3 regions of the Thermobispora bispora DSM 43833 genome follow, and region 1 is predicted to be linked to each of the others. Evidence: riboswitches for the same ligand, from Rfam matches in the RefSeq annotation. Region 1 holds a riboswitch; each other region holds the start of a gene.
What was found. A riboswitch is a leader RNA that binds a small molecule or an ion and turns the genes downstream of it on or off. The one in region 1 is predicted to bind cobalamin.
Positions count from the first base shown of each region.

Region 2: linked by a shared signal. The riboswitch ahead of TBIS_RS19620 (ABC transporter substrate-binding protein) and the one ahead of cobN (cobaltochelatase subunit CobN) in region 1 are both predicted to bind cobalamin.
Region 3: linked by a shared signal. The riboswitch ahead of TBIS_RS06165 (ABC transporter substrate-binding protein) and the one ahead of cobN (cobaltochelatase subunit CobN) in region 1 are both predicted to bind cobalamin.

Region 1 is NC_014165.1:2,911,910-2,921,779, reverse strand. Features, by position in the region: gene cobN (cobaltochelatase subunit CobN) at 1-2,992, opposite strand, end outside; cobalamin riboswitch at 3,050-3,171, opposite strand; gene TBIS_RS12355 (nitrate/sulfite reductase) at 3,230-4,333, shown strand; gene TBIS_RS12350 (precorrin-8X methylmutase) at 4,330-4,971, shown strand; gene TBIS_RS12345 (cell division protein SepF) at 5,149-5,412, opposite strand; gene TBIS_RS12340 (cobyrinic acid a,c-diamide synthase CobB) at 5,978-7,339, opposite strand; gene cobO (cob(I)yrinic acid a,c-diamide adenosyltransferase) at 7,399-8,001, opposite strand; gene TBIS_RS12330 (VWA domain-containing protein) at 8,003-9,870, opposite strand, start outside.
Region 2 is NC_014165.1:4,079,889-4,089,758, reverse strand. Features, by position in the region: gene TBIS_RS17465 (phosphoketolase family protein) at 1-151, shown strand, start outside; gene mads6 (methylation-associated defense system protein kinase MAD6) at 331-1,740, opposite strand; gene TBIS_RS17455 (NAD-dependent epimerase/dehydratase family protein) at 1,886-2,929, shown strand; gene TBIS_RS17450 (hypothetical protein) at 2,971-3,228, shown strand; gene TBIS_RS17445 (DUF2243 domain-containing protein) at 3,400-3,825, shown strand; cobalamin riboswitch at 5,037-5,204, shown strand; gene TBIS_RS19620 (ABC transporter substrate-binding protein) at 5,408-6,613, shown strand; gene TBIS_RS17435 (FecCD family ABC transporter permease) at 6,610-7,677, shown strand; gene TBIS_RS17430 (ABC transporter ATP-binding protein) at 7,674-8,828, shown strand; gene TBIS_RS17425 ((2Fe-2S)-binding protein) at 8,825-9,580, shown strand.
Region 3 is NC_014165.1:1,393,268-1,403,137, reverse strand. Features, by position in the region: gene TBIS_RS06195 (DUF305 domain-containing protein) at 38-757, shown strand; gene TBIS_RS06190 (threonine aldolase family protein) at 1,042-2,148, opposite strand; gene TBIS_RS06185 (SDR family NAD(P)-dependent oxidoreductase) at 2,145-2,813, opposite strand; gene TBIS_RS06180 (adenosylcobinamide amidohydrolase) at 2,938-3,642, opposite strand; gene TBIS_RS06175 (ABC transporter ATP-binding protein) at 3,639-4,454, opposite strand; gene TBIS_RS06170 (FecCD family ABC transporter permease) at 4,451-5,470, opposite strand; gene TBIS_RS06165 (ABC transporter substrate-binding protein) at 5,479-6,417, opposite strand; adenosylcobalamin (AdoCbl) riboswitch at 6,461-6,608, opposite strand; gene TBIS_RS06160 (DUF397 domain-containing protein) at 7,106-7,339, opposite strand; gene TBIS_RS06155 (helix-turn-helix domain-containing protein) at 7,348-8,175, opposite strand; gene TBIS_RS19745 (ATP-binding protein) at 8,374-8,883, shown strand.

The DNA.
Region 1 (9,870 bases):
GACCGTAGGCGTGGCCGCCCCACACCGCGTACACCTCGGCGAGGTCGGCGTCGTCCCGCCAGTTGCGGCTGTCGATCAGCGGCAGCAGCCCGGCCCCGTACGCGCCCGGCGCCGGGCCGAAGATCCGCAGCGTGGCCCGCCGCCGGTCGCCCCGGTCGTCGGCCCGCACGTGCGCGCGCACGTAGTTGTCCTCGTCCGGCTCGTCGAGCTCGGCCACGAGCCGGACCGCGTCGTCGAGCATCGCCACCACGTGCGGGAACGCGTCCCGGAAGAACCCGCTGATCCGCATGGTGACGTCGATCCGCGGCCGGCCCAGCTCGGCGAGCGGGATCGGCTCCAGCCCGATCACCCGGCGGGACGCCTCGTCCCACTCCGGCCGCACCCCGAGCAGCGCGAGCACCTCGGCCACGTCGTCCCCGGCGGTGCGCATTGCGCTCGTGCCCCACATCGACAGCCCGACCGAGCGCGGCCAGGTGCCGTGCTCGGCCCGGTACCGCTCGAGCAGCGACCGCGCCATCGCCTGCCCGGTCTCCCAGGCGAGCCGGCTCGGCACCGCCCGCGGGTCCACGGCGTAGAAGTTGCGGCCGGTCGGCAGCACGTTCACCAGCCCGCGCAGCGGCGACCCGCTCGGCCCGGCCGGAACGTAGCCGCCGTCGAGCGCGTGCAGCACGTTGTCGATCTCGTCGGTGGTACGGCGCAGCCGGGGCACCACCTCGGTCGCGGCGAAGGCGAGAATCCTGGCCACGGTCTCCCGGCGGTCGGCGTCGGCGTCCGGCAGCAGCGCCGCGGCGACCTGGGGCGCGGCGGCCGCGTCCCAGCCGCGCTCCTCCATCGCCTCGACCAGGGCGCGGGCGGTCGCCTCGGCCGCGTCCACCTCGGCCCGGCCCGCCGTACCGTCCTCGGCGAGGCCGAGCGCCTCGCGCAGGCCGGGCAGCGCGCGGCGGCCCGCCCACATCTGGCGGGCGCGCAGGATCGCGAGCACGAGGTTCACCCGGTCGGCGCCCTCCGGGGCCCGGCCGAGCACGTGCAGGCCGTCCCGGATCTGCGCGTCCTTCACCTCGCACAGCCAGCCGTCGACCTGCAGCAGGAACTCGTCGAACTCGGCGTCGTGCGGCCGGTCCGCCACCCCGAGGTCGTGGTCGAGCCGGGCCGCCCGGATCAGCGTCCAGATCTGCGCGCGGACCGCGGGCAGCTTCGCCGGGTCCAGCGCGGCGACCGTGGCGTGCTCGTCGAGCAGCTGCTCCAGCCGGGCGATGTCGCCGTAGGTCTCGGCGCGGGCCATCGGCGGCACGAGGTGGTCGACGAGCACCGCGTGCGCCCGCCGCTTCGCCTGGGTGCCCTCGCCGGGGTCGTTGACGAGGAACGGGTAGATCAGCGGCAGGTCGCCGAGTGCGGCGTCGGGGGCGCACGAGGCGGAGAGCGCGGCCGACTTGCCCGGCAGCCACTCGAGGTTGCCGTGCTTGCCCAGGTGCACGATCGCGTGCGCGCCGAACTCGTCGGCGATCCACCGGTACGCGGCGAGGTAGTGGTGGCTCGGCGGCAGCTCGGGGTCGTGGTAGATCGCGATCGGGTTCTCGCCGAAGCCGCGCGGCGGCTGCACCATCACCACGACGTTCCCGGCGCGCAGCGCGGCGAGCACGATGTCGCCCTCGTGCACGAACAGCTCGCCCGGCGGCGGCCCCCAGTGCCGCTCGACCGCCTCGCGCAGGTCGGCGGGGAGGGTGGCGAACCAGCGGGCGTAGGCCGCGCCGGAGATCCGCACCGGGTTGCCCGCGAGGTGCTCCTCGGTGAGCCAGTCCGGGTCCTGGCCGCCCGCGGCGATCAGCGCGTGCATGAGCGCGTCCCCGTCCTGCTCGGCCACCCCGGGGAGGCCGTCGCCGAGGTCGTAGCCCGCCGCGGCGAGGGCGGCGAGCAGCCGTACCGCGCTCGCCGGGGTGTCGAGGCCGACCGCGTTGCCGAGCCGGGCGTGCTTGGTCGGGTAGGCCGACAGCATCACCACGACCCGCCGCTCCGCGGGCGGGGTACGACGGAGCAGGCCGTGCCGTACCGCGATGCCCGCCACCCGGGCGGCGCGCTCCGGGTCGGGCACGTAGCGCGGCAGGCCGTCGGCGTCGAACTCCTTGAACGAGAACGGCACCGTGATGATCCGCCCGTCGAACTCGGGGATCGCCACCTGCGCGGCCGCGTCGAGCGGGGAGAGGCCGTCGTCGCTCTCCTCCCAGGCGCGGCGGCTCGTGGTGAGGCACAGCGCCTGCAGGATCGGCACGTTAAGCTCGGCGAGCGCGCCGACGTCCCAGGCCTCGTCGTCGCCACCCGCCCCCGCCAGCGCGGGCCGGGTGCCGCCCGCGGCGAGCACGGTCACCACGAGCACGTCGGCCGCGCGCAGCGCCTCGATCAGGCCGGGCTCGGCGGCCCGCAGCGACGAGCAGTACACCGGCAGCGGCCGCCCGCCCGCCTCCTCGATCGCCCGACACAGCGCCTCGACGAACGCGGTGTTCCCGGCCACGTGGTGGGCCCGGTAGTAGAGCACCCCGACCACCGGGCCGTCGACGTCGCGGGCCTCGCGCTCGAGCACGCCCCAGGCGGGGGTGGGCTGCGGGGGCGCGAAGCCGTACCCGGTGAGCAGGAGCGTGTCGCACAGGAACGCGTGCAGCTCGGCGAGGTTGGCCGGCCCGCCGTAGGCGAGGTACGCGTGCGCCTCGGCGCACACCCCGCCGCTCACCGTGGACAGCTCCATCAGCTCCGCGTCGGGCACCTGCTCGCCGCCGAGCACCACCACCGGCCGCGGCCCGGCGAGCAGCGCATCGAGGCCCTCCTCCCAGGCCCGCCGACCGCCGAGCAGGCGTACGACGACGAGGTCGGTGCCGTCGAGCAGGTCGGGCAGATCGTCCACGGAGAGCCGTGCGGGGTTGCCGAGCCGGTAGGGCTTGCCGCTCGCCCGGGCGCTGAGCAGATCCGTGTCCGACGTGGACAGCAGCAGAACAACGGGCACGCCGCAATACCTCCCTCGGGGTCCTCGCCCCGTGTCGCGGGGTGTCACGACGGCCGGAGTCTCCTGGCTCCCGGATCGACGCTCGCCCCGGCCTTCCCACCCGGACGGGCAGTGGCCATCGCTGGGGTTCGCTCCCCGGTGACAGTGGCGGGACCGCGCCGGATTCGCACCGGCTTCCTCCGTACCGCCGCCTGCCCTTAGCCTACGACGGCAAGATCCGGCGTTACCATCCATCTCGTGCCCAAGCCCGACGCTCCCGGACGAACCCGCCCCGACGCCTGTCCGGGGGCGCTGCAGGTGCACGAGGCCGCCGACGGGCCGCTCGCCCGGGTCCGGCTGCCCGGCGGCCTGATCCGGGCCGACCAGCTGCGGGTGCTCGCCGACTGCGCGGCGACCCTCGGCAACGGCGTCATCGAGCTCACCTCGCGCGGGAACGTGCAGGTCCGCGGCCTGTCCGGGACGGTCCCGGGCGGGGGATCGGCGGCCGAGGCGTTCGCCGCGCGCATCGCCGCCGCGGGCCTGCTGCCGTCGGCCACGCACGAGCGGGTGCGCAACATCGTGGCCTCCCCGTTCGGGGAGGCGGACCTGGTGGACGCGCTCGACCGCGAGCTGTGCGCGCGCCCGGGGCTGGCCCGGCTGCCCGGGCGGTTCCTGTTCTCGATCGGGGATCTGGGGCTGGATGCGGACGTCACCTACGCCGCGGGCCGGTTGCTGCTCGCCGGGCGGGACGCCGGGCTGGCGGTGCCGCCGGAGCGGGCCGTGCCGACGATGCTCGACGCGGCCGAGGCGTTCCTGCGGCTGCGGACCACGGAGTGGCGGATCGCCGAGCTCGCCGACGGCCCGGCGCGGATCGCCGCCGCGCTCGGCGGCACGGCCGGGGAGGTACGGCAGGCACCGCCGCAGCCGCGCGAGCCGGGCGTGGTGGCGCAGCCGTCGGGCGGGCTCGCCGTACAGGCCCTCGTGCCGCTGGGGCGGCTCACCCCGGAGCAGGCGCACGCGATCGCCGGCCTCGCCGCCGAGGTGCGGTTCACGCCGTGGCGCACGGTCGTGGTCCGCGACGTGGCCGACCCGGAGGCGGTACGGCACGGCCTCGTGGCGGCCGGGCTCGTCACCGACCCGCGGTCGCCGTGGGTGGGGGTGACCGCGTGCACCGGGCTGCCCGGCTGCGCCCGGGCGCTCGCCGACGTGCGCGCGGACGCGGCCGCGTGGGTGCGCGCCCGGACGGCGCCCGCCGAGGTGCCGGTGCACTGGTCCGGGTGTGAGCGCCGCTGCGGGCTGCCGCGCGGCCGGGTGCGGCAGATGGTGGCGACCGCCACCGGTTACCGGGAGGAGGGGCCGTGACCGGGTACGCCGGGCCGCCGTTCGACTACATCAGGGACGGCGCCGAGATCTACCGGCGGTCGTTCGCCACCATCCGGGCCGAGGTGGACCTGGACGGCCTGCCACCCGAGGTGGCCCAGGTCGCGGTGCGGATGATCCACGCGTGCGGGATGACCGACCTCGTCCGGGACCTGGCCTGGTCGCCGCAGGTGGTGACCCGGGCGCGGGCCGCGCTGCGGGCGGGCGCGCCGGTGCTGTGCGACGCCGAGATGGTCGCCTCCGGCATCACCCGGCGGCGGCTGCCCGCGGGCAACGAGGTGGTCTGCACGCTCAACGACCCGCGGGTGCCCGAGCTCGCCGAGCGCCTCGGCACCACCCGGAGCGCGGCCGCGCTGGAGCTGTGGCGGGACCGGCTGGCGGGCTCGGTGGTCGCGATCGGCAACGCGCCGACCGCGCTGTTCCGGCTGCTCGAGCTGGTGGCCGAAGGAGCGGGCCGGCCAGCGGCGGTGCTCGGCATCCCGGTGGGCTTCGTCGGCGCGGCCGAGTCGAAGCTTGCCCTCGTCCATAGTGGCCTCGACTACCTGGTGGTGCACGGCCGCCGCGGTGGCAGCGCGCTCGCCGCCGCGGCCGTCAACGCCATCGCCTGCGAACGCGAGTGAGCCGCGCGGTACGGCGCGGCGTCGGTCGGTGAGGCGGGGTACCTGGTCACCGCTCAGCGGCCCGCCACGGGCGGTTGAAACTTTCTCGTCGCAGTGGGCGGTAATCGGTGCGCCGCGGGCGGGGCGGCGTGCCGGTGGGCGATACCGGCACAGGAGGCGGTGGGCGGCATTTTCCGATCAGTCCGCGATGTGGGCGAGATCGGGAATGTGGGCGGCCGCGATCCGGGGCCGCGCCGGAGGCTGGAGCAGGAACACCTTCCGGTCGAGCCGTTCCATGTCGCCGCCTCGCCCGTAGACCAGGCCCGCACAGAAGTCCACGAGCGGCCTGGCCACGTCGTCGGGGAGGTGCGAGACGTCCATGACGACCGCGGTGCCGCTGCGGAAGCAGTGCCCCACGTAGAAGGCGTCGTTGTAGTCCTTGGGCCGCAGCTTCTTGATCACGGGTGGGTCTTTCGTGTCGTGGTGGTCACCTGGGATACGGTCCCCGGCGCGAGGGCACCGGGGATTCGACGTACGCCGCGCATGCGGCATGTCCTGCGTCACCGACCCTGGGTCAGGTCTTCGCAGGCCTATACGAGCCGTGCGGCTCCATGCCGGCCCGCCCGGTGGTACCTGACACGGCAGTGGTGGAGATGGTAGCGAGAACGCTTCACATTGGTGGGCAAATCAGATCTTTATCCCCGTCACTCCGGTAACTGAATCCGTTTCGTTTCCATTGGCCGATTGATCGGTGACCGACGGCCCGGCCGCCCCGCCGGAATCGGCGTACCTCCCCGGCCCACATCGGGCCTCCGGCTGCGACGGCCGTCGCCGAAGCCGCCCTTGCCGAGCCGGGACTCGCGGCCGACGAGCGCACCTGCTCGCGCGGAGTTCGCTACGGCTTACAGGGGCGCGCGCTCGGCGGACATTCGCGGTCGTGACGGTACGAACCCTTGGCTCGCGATGGCCACGCCGCGACCTCGCCCGTTCCGAACGGCAATGCCGGTGGCCGCTGCGTGGCTCGCCGTCAGGACGGGCGACGAGCCCGCGCGGAGCGCCACCGGTACTTCGCAGCGGCGGCGACCAAGCGGTGCGCCAGGATCGGCTTCCCGGCCCAGTGCAGATGCAGGTAGGTGGCGGTGAGGCGGGCGTCGCCGAAGCCGTCGGCGCCGCCGTCCCAGCACAGCAGCGGGTCGGGCACCCGGTCGACCACGGTGCGGTGGAACTCGTGGCCGCGCAGCCGCTCGCCCGCCCGGGTGAGCAGCGAGTCGCGGCGGGCCACCGCCTCCCGGTAGCCGAGCGTGAGCCGGTCGGTCATCCGCGCCGCGGCCGGGATGCGGCCGCACATGCGCCGCCCGTCGAGCTCCCGGCACAGGTAGAGCAGCCCGGCGCACTCGGCGGCGATCGGCCCGCCGAACGCGGCCAGCGCCGCGCGCAGCCGCTCGTTCGCCGCGAGCCGGTCCGCGTACACCTCGGGGAAGCCGCCGCCGAGCACGACCGCGGCCGTGCCCTCGGGCAGCGCCTCGTCCCGGAGCGGGTCGAAGGCCGCGACCTCGGCCCCGGCGGCGCGCAGCAGCTCCACGTGCTCGGCGTAGCCGAAGGTGAACGCGGGCCCGCCCGCCACCGCCACCACCGTGCCGGAGCGCCGGTACGGCTCGCCCCGCCCGCCCGCGGCGCGGGCGAGCGCCTCCGCCGGATCCCACGCGGCCGCGCCGAGCGGCGGCGCGGCGCGGGCGAGCCGGACGATCGCCTCGAGGTCGCAGCAGCGGGCCACCAGCTCGCCCATGCGCCGCACCGCGTCGACCGCGGGCGCGCCGCGCTCGGCCGCGGGGACCAGGCCGAGGTGCCGGGACGGGGTGGCCACTGCCTCGTCGCGGCGGATCGCGCCCAGCACCGGGTAGCCCGCGAGCGCCTCCCGGCACAGCTCCTCGTGCCGGTCCGACCCGATCCGGTTGAGGATCACCCCGCCGAGCCGTACCCGCGGGTCGAAGGTGGCGAAGCCGTGCACCAGCGCGGCGACCGAGCGGCCCGCCCGGGAGGCGTCGACGACGAGCACGACCGGGGCGTCGAGCAGCCGGGCCACGTGCGCGGTCGAGGCGAAGTCCCGGCCGGCGTGCCCGTCGAACAGCCCCATCACGCCCTCGACCACCGCGACGTCGCAGCCGCGCGCGCCGTGCCGGAACAGCGGCCCGACCAGGTCCTCGCCCACCAAGAAGGGGTCGAGGTTGCGGCCCGGCCGCCCGGTGGCGACCGCGTGGTAGCCGGGGTCGATGTAGTCGGGGCCCACCTTGTGCGGCGACACCCGCAGGCCGCGCGCGTGCAGCGCGGCCATGAGCCCGGTCGCCACCGTGGTCTTGCCCGCCCCGGACGACGGCGCGGCGATCACCAGCCGGGGCACGGCGGCGTCGGTACGGCGGGCCGCCCCGGCGGCCGCGGGCCCCGGCGGCGCTACCACTCGATGCCCTTCTGGCCCTTCTGCCCACGGTCCATGGGGTGGCGGATCTTGCCCATCTCGGTCACCAGGTCGGCCGCCTCGACCAGCCGCTCCGGCGCGTTCCGCCCGGTGATCACCACGTGCTGGTACCCGGGCCGGCCCCGCAGCGTCTCCAGCACGTCGTCGAGGTCCACCCAGCCCCAGGCGAGCGGGTAGGTGAACTCGTCGAGCACGTAGAACCGGTACGTCTCGGCGGCCAGATCCCGCCGCACCTGCTCCCAGCCCTCCCGGGCCTGGGCCGCGTGGTCGTGCCCGGTCCCGGAGCGCCGCAGCCAGGACCAGCCCTCGCCCATCTTGTGCCAGGTGACCGTGCCGCCCTCGCCGCTCGCGCCGAGCAGCCGCAGCGCGCGCTCCTCGCCGGTGCGCCACTTCGCCGACTTGACGAACTGGAACACCCCGATCGGCCAGCCTTGGTTCCACGCGCGCAGCGCCATGCCGAACGCGGCCGTGGACTTCCCCTTGCCGGGGCCGGTGTGCACGATCACCAGCGGCCGGTTCCGCCGCTGCCGGGTGGTGAGCCCGTCGTCCGGGATCACCGGTGGCCTTCCCTGTGGCATCTCACACCGCCTTCGCGTGGGCTCGCCGGGCGGGTACGGCGGCGCCCGGCTCGGACAGCGCGTCGAGGGGGAGCAGGGTGGCCCGCAGCCGGGCGGCGAGGCGGGCCGCCAGGCCGAGCCGTACCGGGCCGGTCTCGCAGTCGACGACCACGCACGCCGTGCCGGTCAGCAGGCGGGCGGCGCGGTCGGCGGCGTCGCCGTCGGTGGCGCGGCCGTCGGTGACGAGCACGAGCAGCGGCCGCCGGGCCGGGTCGCGCAGCCGCTCGGCCCGCAGCACCTCGGCCGCCTTGGCGAGGCCCGCGCCGAGCGGGCTGCGGCCGCCGGTGGCGAGCGCGCGCAGCCGGGCGGCCCCGGCCTCCACCGACGAGGTCGGCGGCAGCGGCACCTCGGCGGCGGTCCCGCGGAAGGTGACCAGGCCGACCTTGTCCCGCCGCTGGTAGGCGTCGAGCAGCAGGCTCAGCACCGCGGTCTTCACCGCGGTCATCCGGCGGCGCGCGCCCATCGAGCCGCTCGCGTCGACCACGAACAGCACGAGGTTGCCCTCCCGGCCCTCGCGCACCGTCTCGCGCAGGTCGCCGCGGCGCAGCAGCAGCCCGGGTCCGGTGCGGCCGCGCCGCCGCTGGTGCGGGGCGGCGGCGAGCAGCGTCGCGGGCACGTGCACGTCCCGGGCCGGGCCGCGCGGCACGCGGGCGCCGATGCCGCGGCCGTACCGGCCCCGGGCGCGCGACCGCCGCCCGGCCGCGCCCGCCCCGAACCCCGGCACGCGCAGCAGCGGCACCCGGTACGGCGCGGCCACCCCGGCCACCCGGCCGCCCGCGGCCGGGCCCGCCGCGCGTGCGGGCTCATCCTCGCCGTGGCCCGGCACCGCGCCGTCCCGCGGCCCGGCCGCCTCCGGGGCCGGGCCACCGCGCGGCGGGGCGCGGTCCGGCGGCGGGCCGGTGGGATCGGGCCGGTCGGGCGGGGACGCGCGGTGCGTGCCCGGCGGCCGGTCGCCCGCCCCGCCGCCGTCGCCGTCCGGCCCGCCGGACGGCCCGCCGCCCGAATCGTCCGGGGGTTCGTCGTCCGGCTCGGTCCGGCGGAGCAGCTCGTCGAGCAGGTCCTCGTCGAGGCCGGGCGCGTCGAACGGGTCGCGCCGCCGCCGGTGCGGCAGCGCCAGCCGGGCGGCCGTGCGCACGTCCGCGGCGGTGACCGTGTCCCGGCCGTGCCAGGCCGCGTGCGCGATCGCCGCGTTCGCGGTCACCAGGTCCGCGCGCAGCCCGTCCACTTCGAACGCCGCGCACACCGCCGCGATCTGCCGCAGCCGGGCGTCCGGCAGCCGCACGTGCGGGACGCGGTCCCGCGCCGCCGCGATCCGCCGGGCGAGGTGCGCCTCCTGCCCGGCCCACCGCGCCGCGAACCCCTCCGGGTCGGCCTCGAACGCGAGCCGCCGCCGCACCACCTCGGCCCGCTCGTCCGGGTCCCGGGAGGCCCGCACCTCGACGGTGAGCCCGAACCGGTCGAGCAGCTGCGGCCGCAGCTCGCCCTCCTCCGGGTTCATCGTGCCGACGAGCAGGAACCGGGCCGCGTGCCGGACCGACACCGAGTCCCGCTCGACGTGGCAGGTGCCGAGCGCGGCGGCGTCGAGCAGCAGGTCCACCAGGTGGTCGTGGAGCAGGTTCACCTCGTCGACGTAGAGCACGCCGCGGTGCGCCGCGGCGAGCAGGCCGGGCTCGAACGCCTTCACGCCCTCGGTGAGCGCCCGCTCCACGTCGAGCGAGCCGACCAGCCGGTCCTCGGAGGCGCCGACCGGCAGCTCGACGAGCGCGGCGGGCCGCCGCACCCGCGGCGCGCCGGGCTCGTGCGGCCCGTCCGGGCAGCCCGGATCCGGCG
Region 2 (9,870 bases), 1.2 Mb from region 1:
GGACGTGATCGACCGCGTGCCCGGCCTGCGCACCACCGCGAGCCACCTCCGGCAGGCGATGGTCGACGCCCGGCTGCGGGCCCGGGCGTACACCCGCGATCACGGCGAGGACCCGCCGGAGATCCGCGATTGGACCTGGCCCTACGACTGAGCGCGGGGAACGCGCGTCGCCGCGCCGGCCCGGCGGCGGGCGCGCGGGACGGGTCCGTGGCGCGGGCACCGATGCGCCGCCCGGCGGGGCGGGCCGCCGGCGCGGCGCGGCATCGCCCGCGCCGCCGGGAACGCCCGTGGGCCAACACCGAAGGCATCGCCGTGTTCGGCGGGCCGGCGTCAGCGGCCGGCCAGCCGGCGCAGCGCCGTCCGCACCCGGCGCATGAAGCGGCCGCCGCGGCTCTGCCGTACCTGAACGGTGCGGGCCTGGCGCAGCTCGGCGAGGGCGGTCGCCGCGTCGGGGCGCTTGCCCGGGGTGGGGTCGCGCATCCGCCGGAGCAGATCCATGATCTGCGGGGCGACGCCGTCGGCCACCGCCTCCCCGTCGCCGCCGGGGGTGGGCAGCTCCCCGGTGAGGAGCTGGAACGCGATGACCCCGGCGGCGTAGACGTCGGCGGCGGGGGTCATCCGATCCGGCCGGGTCCGGCACTCCGGGGCGACGTAGTGCACGTCGAGGATGTTCGGCAGCTCGTTGGCGACCGTGTGCTTGCGCGGCCCGGGCTTGGCGTAGTCGAACCCGGTCAGCATGGCCCGGCCGTTCGGGGTGACCAGCACCGACGCCGGGGTGAGCGCCCGGTGGATGACCTTGTTGGCGTGGACGTGGGCGAGCCCGGCGAGCATGTCCTCGATGATGTCGAGCTTGGTCTCCAGGCTCATCCGGCGGTCGCCCAGGTGCAGGTGGAGCGCCCGCCCGTGCACGTCGTCGAGGACGAGCACGAACCGGCTCTCGTCGTCGATGGCGAAGAAGTCGCGGGAGCGGACCACGCACGGGTGGGGCGGGATCTTGGCGAGCGCCTGGTAGGCGTTGGCGATCCGCCGCTGCTCGATGAGCCGGCGCCGCTCCTCGGCGAGCGGGTCGGCCCGGTAGACGCGGAGCAGCACGGTCTCGCTCACCGGGGTGGTGGCGTTGACCGCCCGGTACTCGGTGACCCGGCTGTCCCCGCCGAGCTCCTCCTCCACCTCCCAGTTGCCGAACCGCGGCGGGGCGGTGGAGCGGCGGACGGTGGCGTTGAGCGCCTCGAGGACGGCCTTCCGGTACGGCCGGGCGTCCCGGCTGCACCCGTGCCGGACCCGGGACACGTCGCTCAGCATCGGGATGAGCCCGTCCATGTCGGTGACGTGGCGGGCGTCCCGGCCGGTCGGGTCGATGAGCACGGCGCCGGGCGCGGTGAGCACCACGATGTTGTCCACGTAGAGCCGTTCGAGCTCGCGGTGCTGGTCGACGAGCAGCCCTTTGAGCGCCCGGGCGGTGCCCCGGAGCTTCGCCACTGGGGAGCCGAACGCCTCCCGGTGCTGCGGGAACCACCGGTTGCCCACCACCTCGAACCGGCCGCGGGCCCCCTTGACGTCGATGACGCAGAGCGAGTGGCCGGTCAGCACGGCCACGTCGATCTCGAACAGGTCCGGGCCGCGGGGTACCTCGATGTTGTGGAGCAGCAGCCAGTCGTCGGGCGCGTGGTCGCGCAGGTGCGCGATGACCCGCCGTTCGGCGTCATTGACGGGCCGTCCACCGCCGACGATCTGAGCCATGCGCCTGTGCCGCCTCTCCAATCAGATTGAGAACTTGGTCCCCCTAGGTAGCGCTTTCCCGCATCACCACTTCATTCCCTGGTTCGCCAGGAGTGACACGACGAATGCCCCGTTTGGGACGGTACCTCGAGGGAAACCGTGAGATATGCGGATCGTGGTGGTCGGTGCGACCGGGAACGTCGGAACGAGTCTCATCTCCGCCCTGGAATGCGACCCCGAGGTCACCTCGATCGTCGGCGTCGCGCGGCGGGAGCCGAGCTGGCGTCCCGCGAAGGTCGAGTGGCGCACGGGCGACGTGCGCACGGCCGACCTCGTGCCGATGTTCTCGGGCGCGGACGCGGTGGTGCACCTGGCGTGGATCTTCGGCCCGACGCACGACCCGGCGGCCACCTGGCAGACCAACGTGATCGGCAGCACACGGGTCTTCCGGGCCGCCGCGGAGGCCGGTGTCTCCACGCTCATCTGCGCCTCTTCCGTCGGCGCCTACTCACCCGGGCCACAGGACCGGGCCATCGACGAGAGCTGGCCGACGCACGGCTGGCCGGGCGCGGCGTACTCCCGGGAGAAGGCGTACGTCGAGCGGCTGCTCGACTCCTTCGAGCGGGAGCACCCCGGCATCCGCGTGGTGCGCATGCGCCCCGCCTTCATCGTCAAGCGGGAGTCGGCGACCGAGCAGTGGCGGCTGTTCGCCGGACCGCTCATGCCCCAGCGCGTGGTACGGCCCGGCTTGATCGTACCGGACATACCCGGCATGCGGTTCCAGCTGGTGCACACCGCGGACGCCGCCGAGGCCTACCGGCTCGTGCTGCGCCGGCCGGTCTCCGGGGCGTTCAACATCGCCGCCGACCCGGTGATCGACGGTGACGTGCTCGCCGAAATGCTCCGAGCGCGGCGCGTCCGGGTGCCCGCTTGGCTGGTCCGGGGCGCGGTGGCGGCCGGCTGGCAGGCCCGGCTGATCCCGGCAGCGCCGGGCATGGTCGATCTGCTGCTGCGGCTGCCGATCATGGACACCACCCGGGCCCGGACCGAGCTGGGGTGGCGCCCTCGGTACAGCGCCACCGAGGCGCTCCGCGAGGTGCTCGACGGCCTGCGCGGCCGTGCGGGCATGGAGACACCGCCGCTCAGCCCGGAGGGCGGGGTGGAGCGCATCAAGCGGCTTGTGACCGGCGTCGGGAGCCGCCTGCTGTAGCCGGAGGCTTCCCGGCCGTGCCGTACCGGAAAGGAGGACCGGTGCCGAGCGTGGCGTTGGTGGAGCCGGACTGCGTCCGGCAGCTCCTGGAGTCGGCCGATCCGGACGCGGCCGTCGTGTTCGTCCGGGGTGATTGCGTGGTGCTCGGCGAACGCGACATCGACGAGCGGCACCGCAGGCTGGTGATCGTCCACCGGCGGGACCTGCCCGAGGTCCGCTCCGGGGCCCCGATCACCGACGAGCTGGTGGAGTCGGTGATGTGGCGGATCGACCACCTCGCCCGGGACCTCTGCGGCTGACCCCTCCGGCCCGCGGCCCGGAGAGCCGCGGCGGGCCGGGCCCGGCGGCGGACAGGACCGGCGCGGGCGGCGGACGGGCGGAGCCCGGTGCATGATCACGGCGGTCGGCGGCGCCGATGGCGTGTGAATGCGCGGCGCTCACGGAATGTATTGATATGATTACGACTCGTCATGGCATCCGTGCGCCCCGCCGGACTGGTGCTCGGCCTCGGCATCGGCGGCTTCATCGACGGCATCGTGCTGCACCAGCTGCTGGGCTGGCACCACATGCTCAGCGGCTGGTACCCGGACGACCTGCGGCTCAACATGATCGGGGACGGCGCGTTCCACGCGCTGTGCCTCGTCCTGGTGATCGCCGGCGTCGCGATGCTCTCCCGGGCCGCGCCGCACCGCCTCGGGGAGCTGTTCGGCTGGATGATCACCGGGTGGGGGTTGTTCAACGTGGTCGAAGGCCTGGTCGACCACCAGATCCTCGGGGTGCACCACGTCCGCCCGGGCCCCCATCAGCTCGGCTATGACATCGGCTTCCTCGTCTTCGGCGCGGCGCTGATCGTGGCCGGCGTGCTCATCGCCCGCGCGTCCGCCGGGCGGTCCTGACCCGTCCGTCCCGGCCCGGCGTACCGCCCGGCTCCCGGCCCGGCGTACGGCGGCCCTCGAGCTGGCGTACGGCGCGGCTTTCCGGCCTGGTGGGCGCGGCGGCGGCTCCGGGTACGGCCCGGCCGTGAGCCTTCGAGTACGGCCCGGCCGGTGGACCGGCGCGGTGATCCCCGCGCGGGACGATGACGGCGTGTCGCGTGCCCGGCAAAATCTTCGGAAAGAGCCAGCGGACATTTCAGACAATAAAACGCCCTTATTGGAACATATCAGAATCAATTGCCATAGCATGCTGTGATTCGGCGGTCACTCTTCGTAGGGATCGAAGAATCCGTGCCGGAATACATTGCGTATGTGACGGGCACCTGTGACCATGAAGCCCCGGGCCGAAATAATCCCCCGCCAGATCGGCATATCGGTTCCGGGTTCCGCGCCGCGCCATGGCGCGGAATCAGGCCGGCAGGTGAGAACCGGGAGCGTTATTGAGCTGAGCGCAGCGATGGAAAAAGGGGGCCGCCATAACCACCGTGAGGCCCCGCGGACGCGGGGGACGCCGTCAGGAAGTCCGTGACCCGGAGTTCGGCTCGTGGATCGCCGAGGTGGCACGAATGGTCCGGGATGTTGTGGACAGCACCCCCCGGACCATTCGCCTCTGCCTTCTGATCGCGGTCGCCGCCGCGTCATGGGCATACCTCAGGTGAATGCTGGAAGCACATCTGTGGTCGCGGAACATTCCGCGACCACACACTATGTCAGGCGGTGCGCCCGGCGAACCCGGTTTACGCGATCGGGACGATAACGAGGGTCAATCCGTGCGCACGGCTGCACGCCGCTCGCCGGTTTCGTCGGCCGTACCCCTTATTTATTGACCGTGCCCGGAAATCACGGGTGCCGGTCGCCTGTCTGCGGGCTCGACGCGCCGGCCGGGCGTGCGCGAGGTTCCGCCCGGCGCCATCCCGCGACCCGGGTGAGGGAGCGCGACGGCCGGGAAGAGCACGGCCGTCCCACCGGCCGCGGGCGCATGGCGACCCGTCTCCGCACCGGCGAGAACCGGTGGCGCGTCACAAGAGCCGCAGGCGTTGCGCGCCCGCCTTCCGGGCGGTCTGCCCATCCGGACGGCGTGCCCGGCCGCCGGCCGAGCGCCCAGGACCGGCCGGCCGTCCCCGTCCCGCCGCGCGCGGCCGCCCACCCGGCGCAAGAACGGCGTGGCATCATAGGCGCAAAGGCGAGCAGGGCCGAGGAAACCGGTGTGAATCCGGTGCGGTCCCGCCACTGTGATCGGCGAGCCGATCCCGAATACGCCACTGCCCGACACGGGTGGGAAGGCCGGGGGAGGCGCTTGAGCCGTCAGCCAGGAGACTCACCTGTTCGCCTCCTCGCGGAAATCGGGGCGGATCTCCCCGAGAGAGGATGGTGGCGGCCATGTCGCGGCCTTGGGCTTCACGGTGCGCGCCTGCGCGCGGCACGCGGCCTTCGGCGTGCGGTTCACGCTTTCCAAGATCATTTCTCTCCGGGGGATCACCGTCCCTTCGTCCCGTGTCCGGTGTCGCGGAGCGCCGGGCACGTCACCCCCGGGAGAAGAACGATGCGTTCCCCTCGTAAGACGTTCGTCCTGTCCTTTGCGGTATCCCTGCTCGTCGGCCTGGCCGCGTGCGGCTCGGAGCGTTCCGGCGACCCGGTCGCCGCGTCCACGGACACCGGCCGGTGCGTGTCGCACTACGACGCGAACACCGACTACTTCCCGGTGAAGCAGACGCTGAGGCACGCGACGAACTTCACGATCACCTACGCGAAGAACTACCAGGTCATCACCGTCAAGCAACCCTCTCCGGGGGCGAAGCCCGAGAAGTACGTGCTGGTGCGGTGCGGGACGCCCGCGCCCCGGCCGACCGGAGACCTCGCCGGCGCGGTCATGGTCGAGGTACCGGTGCGGTCGCTCTTCGCCGCCTCCACCACGCACCTGCCGTTCCTCGCCGACCTCGGCGCGCTCGACCTGCTGAAGGGCATTCCCACCGTCCGGTACGTCACCTCACCGGAGGTGTGGCAGCGGGTCCGGTCCGGCTCGATCATCGAGTACGCCTCCGGTGAGGAGATCGACATCGAGAAGGTGATCGGCGCCCGGCCCGACGTGCTGGTCGGCGACGGCATGGAGAAGCAGGCGTACGGCCCGCTGCGCGACGCCGGGATCAAGATCCTGGAGAACGCCGAGTGGCTGGAGTCCACCCCGCTGGGCCGCGCCGAATGGATCAAGTTCTTCGCCGCGCTCACCGGGACCGAGGCGAAGGCCGCCGAGATCTTCGGCAAGGTCGAGCGCGAGTACACCGCGCTGGCCGAGAAGGCCAAGGGGGTCAAGCCCGCCACCGTCCTGCTCGGCACGATGTACTCCGGCCAGTGGTACATGCCCGCCGGCGGCAGCTACGCCGCCACCCTGCTGAAGGACGCGGGCGGGACCTACGCCTGGGCCGGCACCGAGGGGACCGGCAGCATCTCCCTCGACCTGGAGACGGTCCTCGCCAAGGCCGGGCACGCCCCGACGTGGCTGGTCATCGAGAACACGTGGCGGACCCTCGCCGATGTGGAGCAGGCCGACCCGCGGTACGCGAAGCTCACCGCGGTCCAGGACGGGAACGTGTGGTCCGCCAACAAGGTGCTCGGCCCCGGCGGCGGCAACGACTACTACGAGCGCGGGGTGGCCCGGCCCGATCTCATCCTCGCCGACCTGATCGCGATCCTCCACCCCGAGCTGGCCCCCGGTCACGAGTTCACGTTCTACCGGCGGCTCACCAAGTGAACGGCCCGCTGGACACCCGGGCCGGGGCCGCCCGCCGCCGGGCGGGCGTGCTCATCGCCCTGGCCGTCCTCACCGTGGCGGGCCTCGGGCTCGCCGTCACGGTCGGCTCGACCCCGCTGCCGCTCGGCGCGGTGGCCGCGGCCCTGGCCCGCGACGGAGACCCCGGCGTCGAGACGATCGTGTGGACCGTCCGGCTGCCCCGGGCGGTCACCGCGCTCGTGGCCGGCGCCGCGCTCGGCGCGGCCGGCCTGCAGATGCAGACGCTGTTCCGCAATCCGCTCGCCGAGCCGTACATCCTCGGCGTGAGCTCCGGCGCGAGCCTGGGCGTCGCACTGGTCGTCACCGGTGTGGGCGGCGCGGGCGGGATGTTCACCGCGGGCGTGGCGGGGTTCGGGCGGATCGGGATCGTGCTCGCCGCCACCGCGGGCGCGGCGGCGGTGCTCGTGCTCGTCCTGTTGCTCTCGCGGCGGGTCCGCTCGCTCTCCACCCTCCTGGTCATCGGGGTGCTGATCGGCGCGGCCACGGTCTCGCTGATCAGCCTGATGCTGACCTACACCGACCCCCGGCTCGCCCAGCAGTACCTCGCCTGGGGACTGGGCTCGTTCGCCGGTACCACCTGGGACGACCTGGCGGTCTTCGTGCCCGTCTGCGCCGGGGCGCTCGCCGCCGCGCTGGCCGGGGTGAAGCCCTTGAACGCCCTGCTCCTGGGCGAGCGGTACGCCCGGACCATGGGCGTCAACGTGCGCCGCACCCGCACCGTCACCATCCTGGTCGCCTCGGTGCTCGCCGGGGCGGTCACCGCCTGCTGCGGCCCGATCGCCTTCCTCGGCATGGCCGTACCGCACATCGCGCGGCTGCTGATCGGCACCGCCGACCACCGCGTGCTCATGCCCACGGTCATGCTGCTCGGCTCCGGTACGGCACTGCTGTGCTGTGTGGCGACCCAGGCGCCCGGGGCTGGCGCCGTCCTGCCGCTCAACGCCATCACCACCCTGATCGGCACCCCCGTGGTCATCACCGTGCTGCTCCGCAGCCGCGCCGCCCGGATCGGAGTCGCCGTATGACCGGACGTACCACCGGATTCGCGCTCCACGACCTCGCCGTGGGCTACCCCGCCCGCCGCGGCCGGCCCGAGCACCGGGTGCTGACCGGGCTCAACGCCGCGGCCGCCCCAGGCGACCTGACCGTGCTCATCGGCCCGAACGGGGCGGGGAAGTCCACCCTGCTGCGGACCCTCACCGGACTGCAGCCGCCGCTCGCGGGCACGGTCCTCCTGGACGGGACCGACATCAGGGCGCTGACCGCGGCGGAACGCGCCCGCCGCCTCGCCGTCGTGCTCACCGAGCGCGACCTGCCGCCGCTGCTCACCGCCTGGGAGGTGGCCGGGCTGGGCCGCTACCAGCACACCGGCTTCACCGGCCGTCTCACCGAGGCCGACGAGGCCGCGGTCGCCTGGGCGCTGGAGTCGGCCGGCGCGCTCCACCTCGCCGACCGGCAGGCGACCGAGCTGTCCGACGGGGAGCGCCAGCGCGTCATGGTCGCCCGGGCCCTGGCCCAGGAGCCCACCGCGATCGTCCTCGACGAGCCGACCGCGTTCCTCGACGTCGGCTCGCGGGTCACCGTCATGGGGCTGCTGCGCCGCCTGGCCCGGGAACGCTCCCTCACCGTCATCGCCTCCACCCACGACCTGGAGCTCGCCCTGCGCATCGCCGACCACGTCTGGCTGATCGGCTCGGACGGGCGGCTGCGCACCGGCACCCCCGAGCGGCTCACCATCGACGGCTCGCTCAGCGCCGTCTTCGACGGCGACGACCTGGCCTTCGACCCCGCCGCCGGGGTGTTCGTCCCGCGGCCCCGGGCGACCGGGACCGTGCGTGTCACCGCGGGCGACCCGCACCGGTACCTGCTGGAGCGGGCCCTGGCCCGCTACTCCTGGCGGGCCGTGGCGAGCGGTCCCGCGGACCTGGAGATCACCGTCACCGAGGGCGGCTACCTTGCCGAGCACCGCGGTGAGCGGCACCGCTTCCCGGACATCGAGGCCCTCACCGCGTGGGCGCGGGACCGCGCCCGGCAGGGTGCGGCGGACCGGGAGGGTGAGCCATGCCGGCGGGGCGGGCATGCCCGGCAGGGTGCGCCGGGTGGGCACCGCGCACCAGGCCGGGAGCCGGATCGGCGGGGCGAGCAGATCCATGAGACGGCCCGGAGAGGGAGATGACCGAGCGCGACCTCGATGACGTGATCGCCGACGTGTCCGCGATCGGCGGCTACTTCCACCTGCACGGTGCCGGCGCCCCGCCCGGCCCGTGGCGGCCGCTCTCCCGGCTGCTCGCGGATTCCGCCGCGTTCGGCGCGCGCATCTCCGCCGCCTGCGACCGGCTCGGCACCGCCGAGCGCAGGGTCGCCGCCTCCGTGCTCCACCTCGGCATCGCGGCCCGGCTTTGGTCGCCCGTGCTCGGCGCGGCCGTCGTCCACCGCGTGCTTCTGGACTGGACGGCCGACGCCGTGGAGGTGCAGGACGTCCCGGGTGGTCCGCTGCCGTTGCGGCTGCCCGCGCCCGCGGGCCGGCCGGTCTCCGGCCCGGACCAGGCCGCCGAACCCCTCTACCGGTCGGTCTCCGTCCTGCTCGAGCGGCTGGCCGGCCTGGTCCTCAGCCAGGTCAAGCTCGCGCCGCGGCTGTTGTGGGGCAACGCCGCCTCCGCGCTGGGCGGTGCCGTCCAGGCGCTGGCCCGCGCCCGTCCTGAGCACGCCGCCGACGCCCTGACCCTCGGTGCCCGGCTCCTCGGTCTCGGGCACCTGCGCGGCACGGGCCACTTCACCGAGCCCGCGCCGGGCCGGCCGTTCTTCACCCGGACGAGCTGCTGCCTCTACTACCGCATCCCCGGCGCGGGCAAGTGCGGCGACTGCGTCCTGCTCGACCCGGCCACCCGCCGGGCCCAGTGGGCCCGGACGCTCCACGAGGGGCCATGACCCCGGTGCCCCGGTCCGGCACTCGTGACCCTGGTGCCGTGATCCGGCACCTGTGGGCCGGGAACCTGGGATGTTCCGGGCTCACGCCGCCGGCCGGGCAACGGCGGTGGCTACCCCAGCCCGGCGGCTCATTTTCCGCCGGGATCCCTTGGGGTCATTCTCCGGCCGCCATTCGCCAGGCCCTTGGTGCAACGAAATTCCGTGCGCCGGTTTCCCGGCCCGGCCGCACCGCGAAAGACCCCGCCGTTCCGCGTGTCATCGTGGCGGTGCCGTACCCGGGCATGCCGTAC
Region 3 (9,870 bases), 1.5 Mb from region 1:
GGCACGGAGGATAGTGTCCCTTTAATCCGGTTTCTAAATGATCAAGCTTCAGGATGGCGGCGACGAGATGACGACCGGCGACACCGCCGAGCGCCTGGAGGCCGGCCTCGGGGCCGATCCCGGCGGACGGCGATGGTGGCGGACGCCCCTGCTCCTGGTGGTGACCGCGCTGATCACGGCGGTCACCGTCGCGCTGCTCATCGGCAGGTGGGGGGCGCCCGGAGACGCCTCGCCCGAGGCCGGGTTCGCCCGCGACATGGCGATCCACCACGCCCAGGCCGTGGAGATGTCGTTCATCGTGCGCGGCAAGACCACCGACGAGGCGCTCCGCACGCTGGCCTACGACATCATCACCACCCAGAGCACGCAGCGCGGCGTATTCATGGGCTGGCTGCAGCAGTGGGGCCTCAGCCAGGCCTCGAGCCGGCCGCCGATGGCCTGGATGTCGGGTCACGGGCACGGCGGCGGGGCCACGGCGAGCCCGCGCCCCGCGACGGGCGGCCTGATGGCCGGGATGGCCACCCCCGAGGAGATGGAGCGGCTGCGCGCGGCCACCGGCCGGGAGGCGGAGATCCTCTTCCTCCAGCTCATGATCCGCCACCACGTGGGCGGGGTGGAGATGGCCGAGGGGGTGCTGCGCCTCTCGAAGCGGGAGGAGGTGCGCGACATGGCGCAGCACATCGTGGACTCGCAGAACGCGGAGGTCACGCTGATGAAGCGGATGCTCGCCGACCGGGGAGCCGAGCCGCTGCCCTGAGCGCGCCGCCCGGCCGCCGGGAGGCCACCCGCGGCCCGGCCCGCCGGGAAGCCGATGAAACTTTCATCGCGCCGGGGCTCCACGCCGCCTTCGAGCTCATGGCAGGGCCGCGCGCCGCCTGCGGCCCCATGGCAAGGCCGCCTCTTGACAACGCCGCGCCGCCTGCGGCCTCACCGCGGGGCCGCGCGCCCGCCGGCGGCACCGGGCCGCGCGGCGGAGCGCCGGGCGTGGGGTGCGAGGGCGCATGCCCCCGCGCCGGTGGCCGCGCCCGGACCGGGCCCCGGTCAGAGGCCGAGCTCCTCGGCGAGCGCCGCGGCGAACGCGTCGACGTCCTCCTCCGTGGTGTCGAAGGCGCACATCCAGCGCACCTCCACCAGGTCCTCGCCGCCCGTGCCGGCCTGCCGGTCGCTCCAGTTGTAGAAGCGGTACCGCTTGCGCAGCCGGTCGGCGACGTCCCGGGGCAGCACGGCGAACACCGCGTTCGCCTCGACCGGGCGCACCACGGTCACCCGGGGCAGGTCCCGCACCTTGTCGGCGAGCCGCCGCGCCATGGCGTTCGCCCGCCGGGCGTTGCGCAGCCAGAGGTCCCCGGCGAGCAGCGCCTCGAACTGCACGGCGACGAACCGCATCTTCGACGGGAGCTGCATCAGCGTCTTCCGCAGGTACGGCAGGCCGCGCGCGGCCGCGGGGTTGAGCACGACCACGGCCTCGCCGAACAGCAGCCCGATCTTGGTCCCGCCGAACGAGACCACGTCCACCCCCACGTCGGTGGTGATCGCGCGGAGCGGGACGTCCAGGGCGGCCGCCGCGTTGGTGAGCCGCGCGCCGTCGACGTGGACGAGCAGCCCGAGCTCGTGGGCGCGGTCGCAGATCGCCGCCAGCTCGTCCGGGGTGTAGACGGTGCCGAGCTCGGTCGCGTTCGAGATCGACACCACCCGCGGCTGGGCCCGGTGCACGTCGCCCAGGCCCCGCGCGTAGCGGTCGATCGCCTCCGGGGTGAGCTTGCCGTCCTCCGTGGGCACCGTCAGCAGCTTCAGGCCGCCGGTCACCTCGGGGGCCCCGCCCTCGTCGGTGTTGATGTGCGCGGTCTCCGGGCAGATCACCGCCTCCCAGGGCGCGCACATCGAGCGCAGGGCCACCACGTTCGCCGCCGTGCCGTTGAACACGGGGAACGCCTCGGCCCGGTCGCCGAAGTGCCGCCGGAAGAGGTCCGCCAGCGCCGCGGAGTAGACGTCGTCGCCGTAGGCGACCTGGTGCCCGCCGTTCGCGAGCGCGATCGCCTCGAGCACCTCGGGGTGCACCCCCGCGTAGTTGTCGCTGGCGAACGCCTTGATCGCAGGGTCGTGCCGCCGTACGGCATCGGTTGCCACGAGAAGTCCCCCTTCGGTCATCGCGCGGAGCCGGCCGGCGTCAGGTCGATCCGCCGGCCGTTGACCGCGCCGGGCTCCCGGTCCCACAGGTCCGTGATCGCCACCGCGAGGTCGTTCACGTCGGTGTGGCGCTCGAACGACCGGCCCGGCTCGGCGGCCCGCATCGCATCGTGAACCAGCGCGGTCACCACGAGGATCACGGCGGCCGAGCGGGTGTCCTGGAGCGCGTCGGCGAAAGCGAGCGCCCACGCCTCCGCGGCCGCCTTGGCCGCGGCGTACGCCGCGTCCCGCTGGGAGGGCCGCTGCGCGGCGCGCGCGGAGACGATGACGAACCTGCCGTTGTCGCTGCGCCGCAGCAGCGGCTCGAAGGCGAGGGAGACGTGCTGCAGGGTCCGGATCAGCGCGTCGTGGAGGAAGTCCCAGTCGGCGAGGTCGGTCTCGGCGAAGGACGGGGCCCCGCGCCACCCGCCGACGAGGTGGACGACCCCGTCGACCCGCCCGTGCTCGTCCGCGATCCGGTTCGCCAGCCCCTGTACGGCCGGCCGGTCGAGCAGATCGAGCGCGAGGCACCCGTGGGCGCCGGACCTGTCGACCGCGATCACCGTGTCGCCGAGGTCGGTGAACCGGCGTACCACGGCCTGCCCGGCCGCGCCGCCCGCTCCGGTGACCAGGATCACTCTGCTCATCGTTCGCCTCGCTGCCCGTCGTCCGACCGGAACCCGTGGCTTCCGCCACGCGGTGAGCTTACGCCCTGCCGCCGCGGTGGCCGCCCGGCACCCCGCCCGCGCCGGAGCGGGGCCGCGGCCCGGCCTACCCGCCCATCCGGCGCCGCCAGTCGCGGGCGCCGTCGAGCACCGCCCGGTGCACGGCGCGGGCGATCCGCGCGCCCCAGGTGGAGCGGGGGCCGCCGAACGGCTCGGCGGGCCCGTGCTCGCGGACCGCGACGCAGACCGCGTCCGAGGCGGTCCCCGTGCACGGGAACCCGGCCTCGAGCAGCGCCTGCGTCTTCGCCTCGGTCACGGTCATGACCGCGTTCACCAGCGCGGCGTCGGAGAACGCCACCGGGACGGCCACGATGATGTTGATCGTGCCCGGCCGGAGCGCGGCCTGCCCCGCCCCGCCGCCCGCGGCGGCGGGGCGCGGCCCCTCCCCCGGCGCGCCGGGCCCCGCCGGAGCAGCGGCGGGCGGCTCCGCCGCCCAGGTGGGGTGCCCCAGGCCGACCGTGGCGACCGCCGCGCACCCCGCGTCCTCCGCGACGGTGTGGCGGTCGACCACGGCGGCGGTGAGCATCCCCACCCCGGGGCCGTCCGGGCTCAGCTCCCGCAGGTGGTCCACCGGGTCCATCCGGGCGTAGTCCTTGCTCACCTGGGCGTTCAGTACCCACTCCCGGCGGCCGATCCCGCCGCCGAGCACGGCCGACGAGATCATCCGCCAGCCGGGCCCGAACCGCCACAGCAGCATGCCCATCCGCATGCCGTCCTCGATCCGGTGGGTGAGCGAGAGCCGGCCGATCACTGCGCCTCTGGCCGGACCAGGAACACCATGGGCCTGCCGTCGGCGCCGGTCTCCACCCGGATCTGGGCGCCGAAGTGCCGGGTGAGGAGCGGCTCGGTGAGCACCCGCCCGGGTGGGCCGGCGGCGACCGCCCGGCCTCCGGCGAGCAGCACGAGCGAGTCCGCGTACTGCCCGGCGAGGCTCAGGTCGTGCAGGGTGGTCACCACGGTCAGCCGGTCGGTGACGCGCAACCGGTCGATGAGCTCGAGCACCTGCTGCTGGTGGCCGAGGTCGAGCGCGGTGGTCGGCTCGTCGAGGAGCAGCACGGGGGCCTGCTGGGCGAGGGCGCGGGCGAGCACGACCCGCTGCCGCTCCCCGCCGGAGAGCTCGCCGAGCGGGCGGGAGGCGAAGCCGGTCAGGCCGAGGCGCTCGAGCACCGACTCGGTCACCTCTTTGTCCGGCGCGCTCTCCCGGCCGAGGTAGGGGATGTACGGCGTCCGGCCGAGCAGGGCGTACTCGTACACGGTCATGTCGGGCGGCAGGGCGGGGCTCTGCGGCGCGTAGGCGATCAGGCGGGCCCGCTGCCGGTGGCGCAGCCGGTCGACGGGGGTCCCGGCCACCCGGACCTCGCCGGTCCGGCCGATCAGCCCGGCGATCGCCTTGAGCAGGGTGGACTTGCCGGCGCCGTTCGGGCCGATGATCGCGAGCCAGCCGCCGGACGGGGCGGAGAGCCCGACGTCGGTGAGCACCGGCCGGCCGCCGAGACGCACGCTCAGGCCGCGCACCTCCACCCCGGCCGGCCCGGTGAGGACCGGTGGTGCGGCCGTGCTCATACGCCCTCCCGCTTGGTCGCCCGGAGGACGGCGATGAAGAACGGCGCGCCGACGAACGCGGTGACCACGCCGATCGGCAGCTCGGCCGGGGCGAGCGCGAGCCGCGCCACCAGGTCGGCGAGGACGAGGAAGGCCGCGCCGCCGAGCAGCGAGAGCGGGAGCACGGTCCGGTACGACCAGCCGGCGAGGCGGCGCACCGCGTGCGGGACCACGGTCCCGACGAACCCGATGAGCCCGCTCACCGCGACGGCCGACGCGGTCGCGAGCGACGCGGCGAGCAGCACGGCCACGCGGGTGCGCCCGGCGTGCAGGCCGAGGCTGGTGGCCTCCTCGTCGCCGACGGAGAGCACGTCCAGGAGCCGCCCGTGCAGCAGGAGCACCGCGCTGGAGAGCACGGCGTACGGCGCGATCATCCGGAGCTGGTCCCAGCCGCCGCCGACGCCCCCGAGGATCCAGGCGTAGATCCGCTGGAGCTCGTCCACCTTGAGCTGCTGCACGAACGCCTGGAGCGCGGTGAGGAACGAGGAGACGGCCACGCCGGCGAGGATGAGGGTGGCCGTGCCGCCGCCCCGCCCCGCCGTACGGCCGAGCGTGTAGCTGAGGAGCACCCCGCCGACCGCGCCGGCGAAGGCCGCCGCCGGGACGGTGAGCCCGCCGCCGCGGGTGAACACCACGGCGAGGGTCACGGTGAGCCCCGCCCCGGCGGCCGCGCCGAGCAGGTACGGGTCGGCGAGGGGGTTGCGGAACACCCCCTGGTAGCCGGCGCCGGCGATGGCGAGCAGCCCGCCGACCATGGCGACGAGCAGCACCCGGGGCACCCTGAGCTCGAAGAGCAGCCCCTGCTCGACCGGGGTCAGGCCCGAGTCGACCGTGACGAACGGCAGCAGGTCGAGCAGGGCGAGCGCGATGCCCCGGGGCGGGATGCCGGCCGCCCCGGCCGTCACGCCCAGGGCGAGGCTGGCGACCAGGGCGGCCGAGACGAGCAGGAGCGGCCGGCTCCGCGACCGCGTCGTCATGGGCGGCCTCAGCCCGCGGCCTTCTGCACGGCCTCGCTCACGGCCCGGGCGAACTCCACCACCCGGGGACCCCAGCGCGAGGCGATGTCGTCATCGAGCTGGAAGACCCGCTTGTTCTTGATCGCGGAGAGCTTCGCCCAGCCGGGCCGCTTGGCGAGGGTCTCGGCGCTCTCGCCGCAGCACTTCACATCGGCGAGGAAGATCAGATCGGGGTCGGCCTCGGCGATGAACTCGGTGGACAGCCGCGGGTATCCGCCGGCCGCGTCGGGCGCCTTGTCGGCGATGTTCTCGAGCCCGAACATCGCGTAGATCTGCCCGAGGAACGTGTTCGACGTGATGGAGTAGGGCGTGTTGTCGAGCTCGTGGTAGTAGGTCAGGCCTGTGCCCTTGGGGGCCTTGGCGACCAGCTCGTCGATCCGCCGCTTGATGTCCGCCGCGACCTCGGCGGCCTTGGCGCCGTTCCCGGTCGCCGCGCCGAGGTCCATGATCTGGTCGTAGGTGTCGTCGAGCCGGTTGGCCGCGGGCTCCACGAGCACGGGGACGCCGACCTTGGTGAGGCCGTCGACCACGCCGTTGGCGTCGGTGGACGTCACGACCAGGTCTGGCTTGTAGGAGATGATCGCCTCGACGTTGGGCTTGAAGCCGGACAGGGACGTCCGGGGCGCCTCGGGCGGGTAGTCGGACTGCTCGTCCACGGCGACGACCTGGTCTCCCGCCCCGATGGCGAAGAGGATCTCCGTGGCGGTCGGGGAGAGCGAGACGATGCGCTCAGGCCGCCCGGCGATGGTCACCTGCCCGTTGCCGGCCTGAACGGTGACGGGGAAGGAACCTGCGGCTGAGCCGCTCGGAGTGGGGGTTTCGGGGGCGTTGCCCGCCGGCCGACCGCATCCGGCCAGGCCGAGGATCGCCAGCAGCACGCCCGCGATGGCCACGCGTACCGGCCTCACGAACTGGTCCTCCTGGGTCCGGGGGAAACGAGGACCCGCGAAAATCGACGGGTCACCCTTTTCCGCGAGGGTCTTGCCACGTCGACGCGGCGTGCAGGCGACCTGGCTCGTCCCCGGAGGGGGCATCACAGTTGCGGGACAGCGCCGGATTCCCACCGGACTTCGCTGCACGACGCGTTCCGGAGGCAACAGTACCAACCGGACGTACGCCGCGTCTTACCGGGCGTCCCGCCTTACGGGCCGGTGCGTCAGCCGGGGCGGGGCCGCGTTATGGGGATCCCTGCCCGGCCTGGCCGGTGCGCCCCGGGTCCTCGGGTACGCGGAACCGTGGTGCGGGCAGGTGGGATCCGATGCCGTGGAACGGGGATCGCGCCCACCGGTGCGGCCGGTGCCCGGCCGGGCCGGTCACCCGGGATCCCGTGCGCGATCAGGGCGGGTTCGTCGTCCGGATCGGCTACGGATCGGGAGGTGCGGAACGCCGTGGCCGGCCGGTCACTCGGCCACCGGGAGCGACGAGAACCGTGGAGAGGACACCTCCGGCGACCGGGCACGCGCATCGCGTGATCCGGTATCACGGGCCCCGAGGCGCGTGGGCGGGTCACCCGTGCCGGATCGGTGGCACACCACCCGGATCCGCCGGCTGCGAAGAGTGCGCGCCGGGTGCACGCGGCGTGCGTGCACGGGAAGGCTAGACCAGCAGGCTGTCGAACTGGCCGTCCTTGACCCCGAGCACGAGGGCGCGGATCTCCTCCTTCGTGTAGATCAGGGCCGGCCCGTCGGGGTCGCGCGAGTTCCGGACCGCCACGCTGCCGTCCGGCAGCTCGGCGAGCTCCACGCAGTTGCCCTGGGAGTTGCTGTAGGCGCTCTTCCGCCAGGTGACCCCCTTGAGGTCCTTGGCGGGCATACCGTTGTACGGCTTCATATCCGATCTCACTTGTCCAGGTCTTTGAGGTGCTGTTGGAGCCGCTCCACGGTGCCCCGCGGCGTGGCGCTCGCCACGCACAGTTGCTCCATCGCCCGCAGGTACGGGTCGACCTCCTCGGGCTTGTCCAGGTACAGGGCACCCCAGAGCTGTTCGACGTAGACGACGTCGGAGAGCTCGCGCTCCGGGAAGCGGAGGATGGTGAACGCGCCGCCCTCGGCCGTGTGCATCCCGTACTCGAAGGGCATCACCTGCAGGGTGATGTTGGGGAGCGCCGACACGTCGAGCAGGTGCTGGATCTGCTCGCGCATGACCTCCCGCCCTCCGATCCGCCTCATGAGCGCGGCCTCGTCGATGACGGCCCAGAGCCTCGGACCGTCGGGGCGCGTGAACCGCTCTTGCCGCTGCAATCGCATATGCACGCGCCGCTCGATCTCGTCGTCCGAAGCCTCCGGATTGCCGAGTTTGTACACCGTCCGGGCGTATTCGGCGGTCTGGAGCAGCCCGGGAATGAACTGCACCTCGTAGGTGCGGATCAGGCTCGCGGCCTCTTCTAAGCCGACATATGTGACAAACCAGTCCGGCAGCACATCGTTGTATTTGTGCCACCAGCCAGGCGCGTTCGCCTCCCGGACCATCTCCAGCAGACTGCGCCGTTCGGCGCCGTCGTGCACGCCGTAGAGGGTGAGCAGGTCTTCGACGTCACGCGTCTTGAACCCGACCCGGCCGAGCTCCATCCGGCTGATCTTGGACTCCGAGGCCCGTATGTGGAACCCGGCCTGCTCACGGGAGAGTCCGCGTGCTTCGCGCAGCCTCCGCAGGCTGGCCCCGAGCATGATGCGCCGAACGGTGGAAACGGAACCGGGCGGATCTATCGACACGTCCTTTTCCTCCGTTTATTGGACTGGCTTCAAGTCTGTCAAAGATCGCCCCCTTCGATCCAGGATGTTGGGAAGTAAGGTAGCGCTTCCCGCGGTCTCTTGCACGTGCATCCGCTCTTGCAGTCGCACGTTCGCATCGACCATGATGATCTCGTGCAGCCCGCGAACGTGACCCGTGGCCATGCGCGATCGCCGCTGCTCGACTGGTGGCCACCGATCGTCTGGTGGCCGGAGCCGGCCCGAGACCTGATCGAGCCCGGGTCACCGCCGGTCAGCGCCACCCTGGTCCTCTCCCCGATCGCCGAATCCGTCTGGTCCGCGCGGAACTTCGCGCTCGGCGCCCTCGCCGGCTGGGACATGACCGGGCTGGCCGACGGCATGGGGCTGGTCGTCTCCGAGCTGGTCACGAACGCGCTGCGGCACGGCCTCGCGCTCTGCGGCGGACCCCGGCGGGAGGTGATCCGGCTCGCCCTGGTCCGCCGGGGGCGGCTGGTCACCTGCGTCGTCTTCGACCCCGGGCCCGGGACGCCCGTGCTCCGGGATCCCTCCCCGTTCGAGCCCGGCGGGCTCGGCCTGCACATCGTGGAGTCGCTGAGCGTCCGCTGGGGGTGGTGCCCGGTGGCCCCGCGCGGCAAGGCGGTCTGGGCGGTGCTCGGCGGCTGACCGCCGACCGCCCGCCGGACGACGCGCCCCGGCACGCGCGCGACGCCCGATCCGCGGAAATGCCCGCGCCACCATGCGGCCATGTGCTGAGATCGGACGGTGACGCCCGCACGGCGCGGTGCGCGGCCCGCCCACGGTGGTCGCGCCGTCAACCCGGCGCCCGGCTCCCCTCGGCGCCCCGCGGCCCGGCATCGCCGCCCGCCTCGGCACCGCCCCGGGTACGGCGGGCGTGACGGTGCCTCCCGGCGGCTCCGGAGGGATCGACGATGCCCCATGACCTCCTCGGCTGGCTGACGACCCTCGGCGAGGACCGGCTCGCCCGCATCCTGGCCAACCGGCCGGACGCCATGGCGCCGCCGTGGCCCAGCGACCTCGGCGCCCTCGCCGCCCGGCTCACCGACGACCTCGCCGTCCTGGAGGTCATCCGGGACCTCCCGCTCCCCGCCCTCGAGCTGATCCAGGCCCGCCTCGCGCTGGACGGCCCGGCCGGCGAGGCGAGGCTCGCCGCCTTCACCGGGGTGCGCACCCGCGAGGTGCGGCGCTGGCTGCACCACCTCTACGACCGTGCGATCGCCTGGCCCGGCCCGGACGGCCGGATCGTCCTCGCCCCGGCCGTGGCGCGGTGGTGCCCGGCGCCGCTCGGCCTGGGCCGGCCGTTCGGCGCCTGCACCCGCGGGCTCGCCGCCGAGGACCTGCGCCGCGCCGGCCGGCTGCTCGGCCTGCCGGTCCGGGGCGGCCGGGACCGGCTCACCGCCCGGATCCGCGCGGTGCTCGGGGACCCCGACCGGCTCGGCCTCCTGCTCACCGGCGCGCCCGGCGGAACCCTGGAGCTGCTCGACGCCTTCGCCTGGGACGGCCCGGTGCGCACCCTGGACCGCGGGCGCCACCGGCGGCCCGGCACCCCGGAGCGGTGGGCGCTCGGCCCTCGCGTTGTCCGGGGCACGCCCCGCTCCGCTCCCCCGCCCCACCTGGCCGGGACCGGTGCCT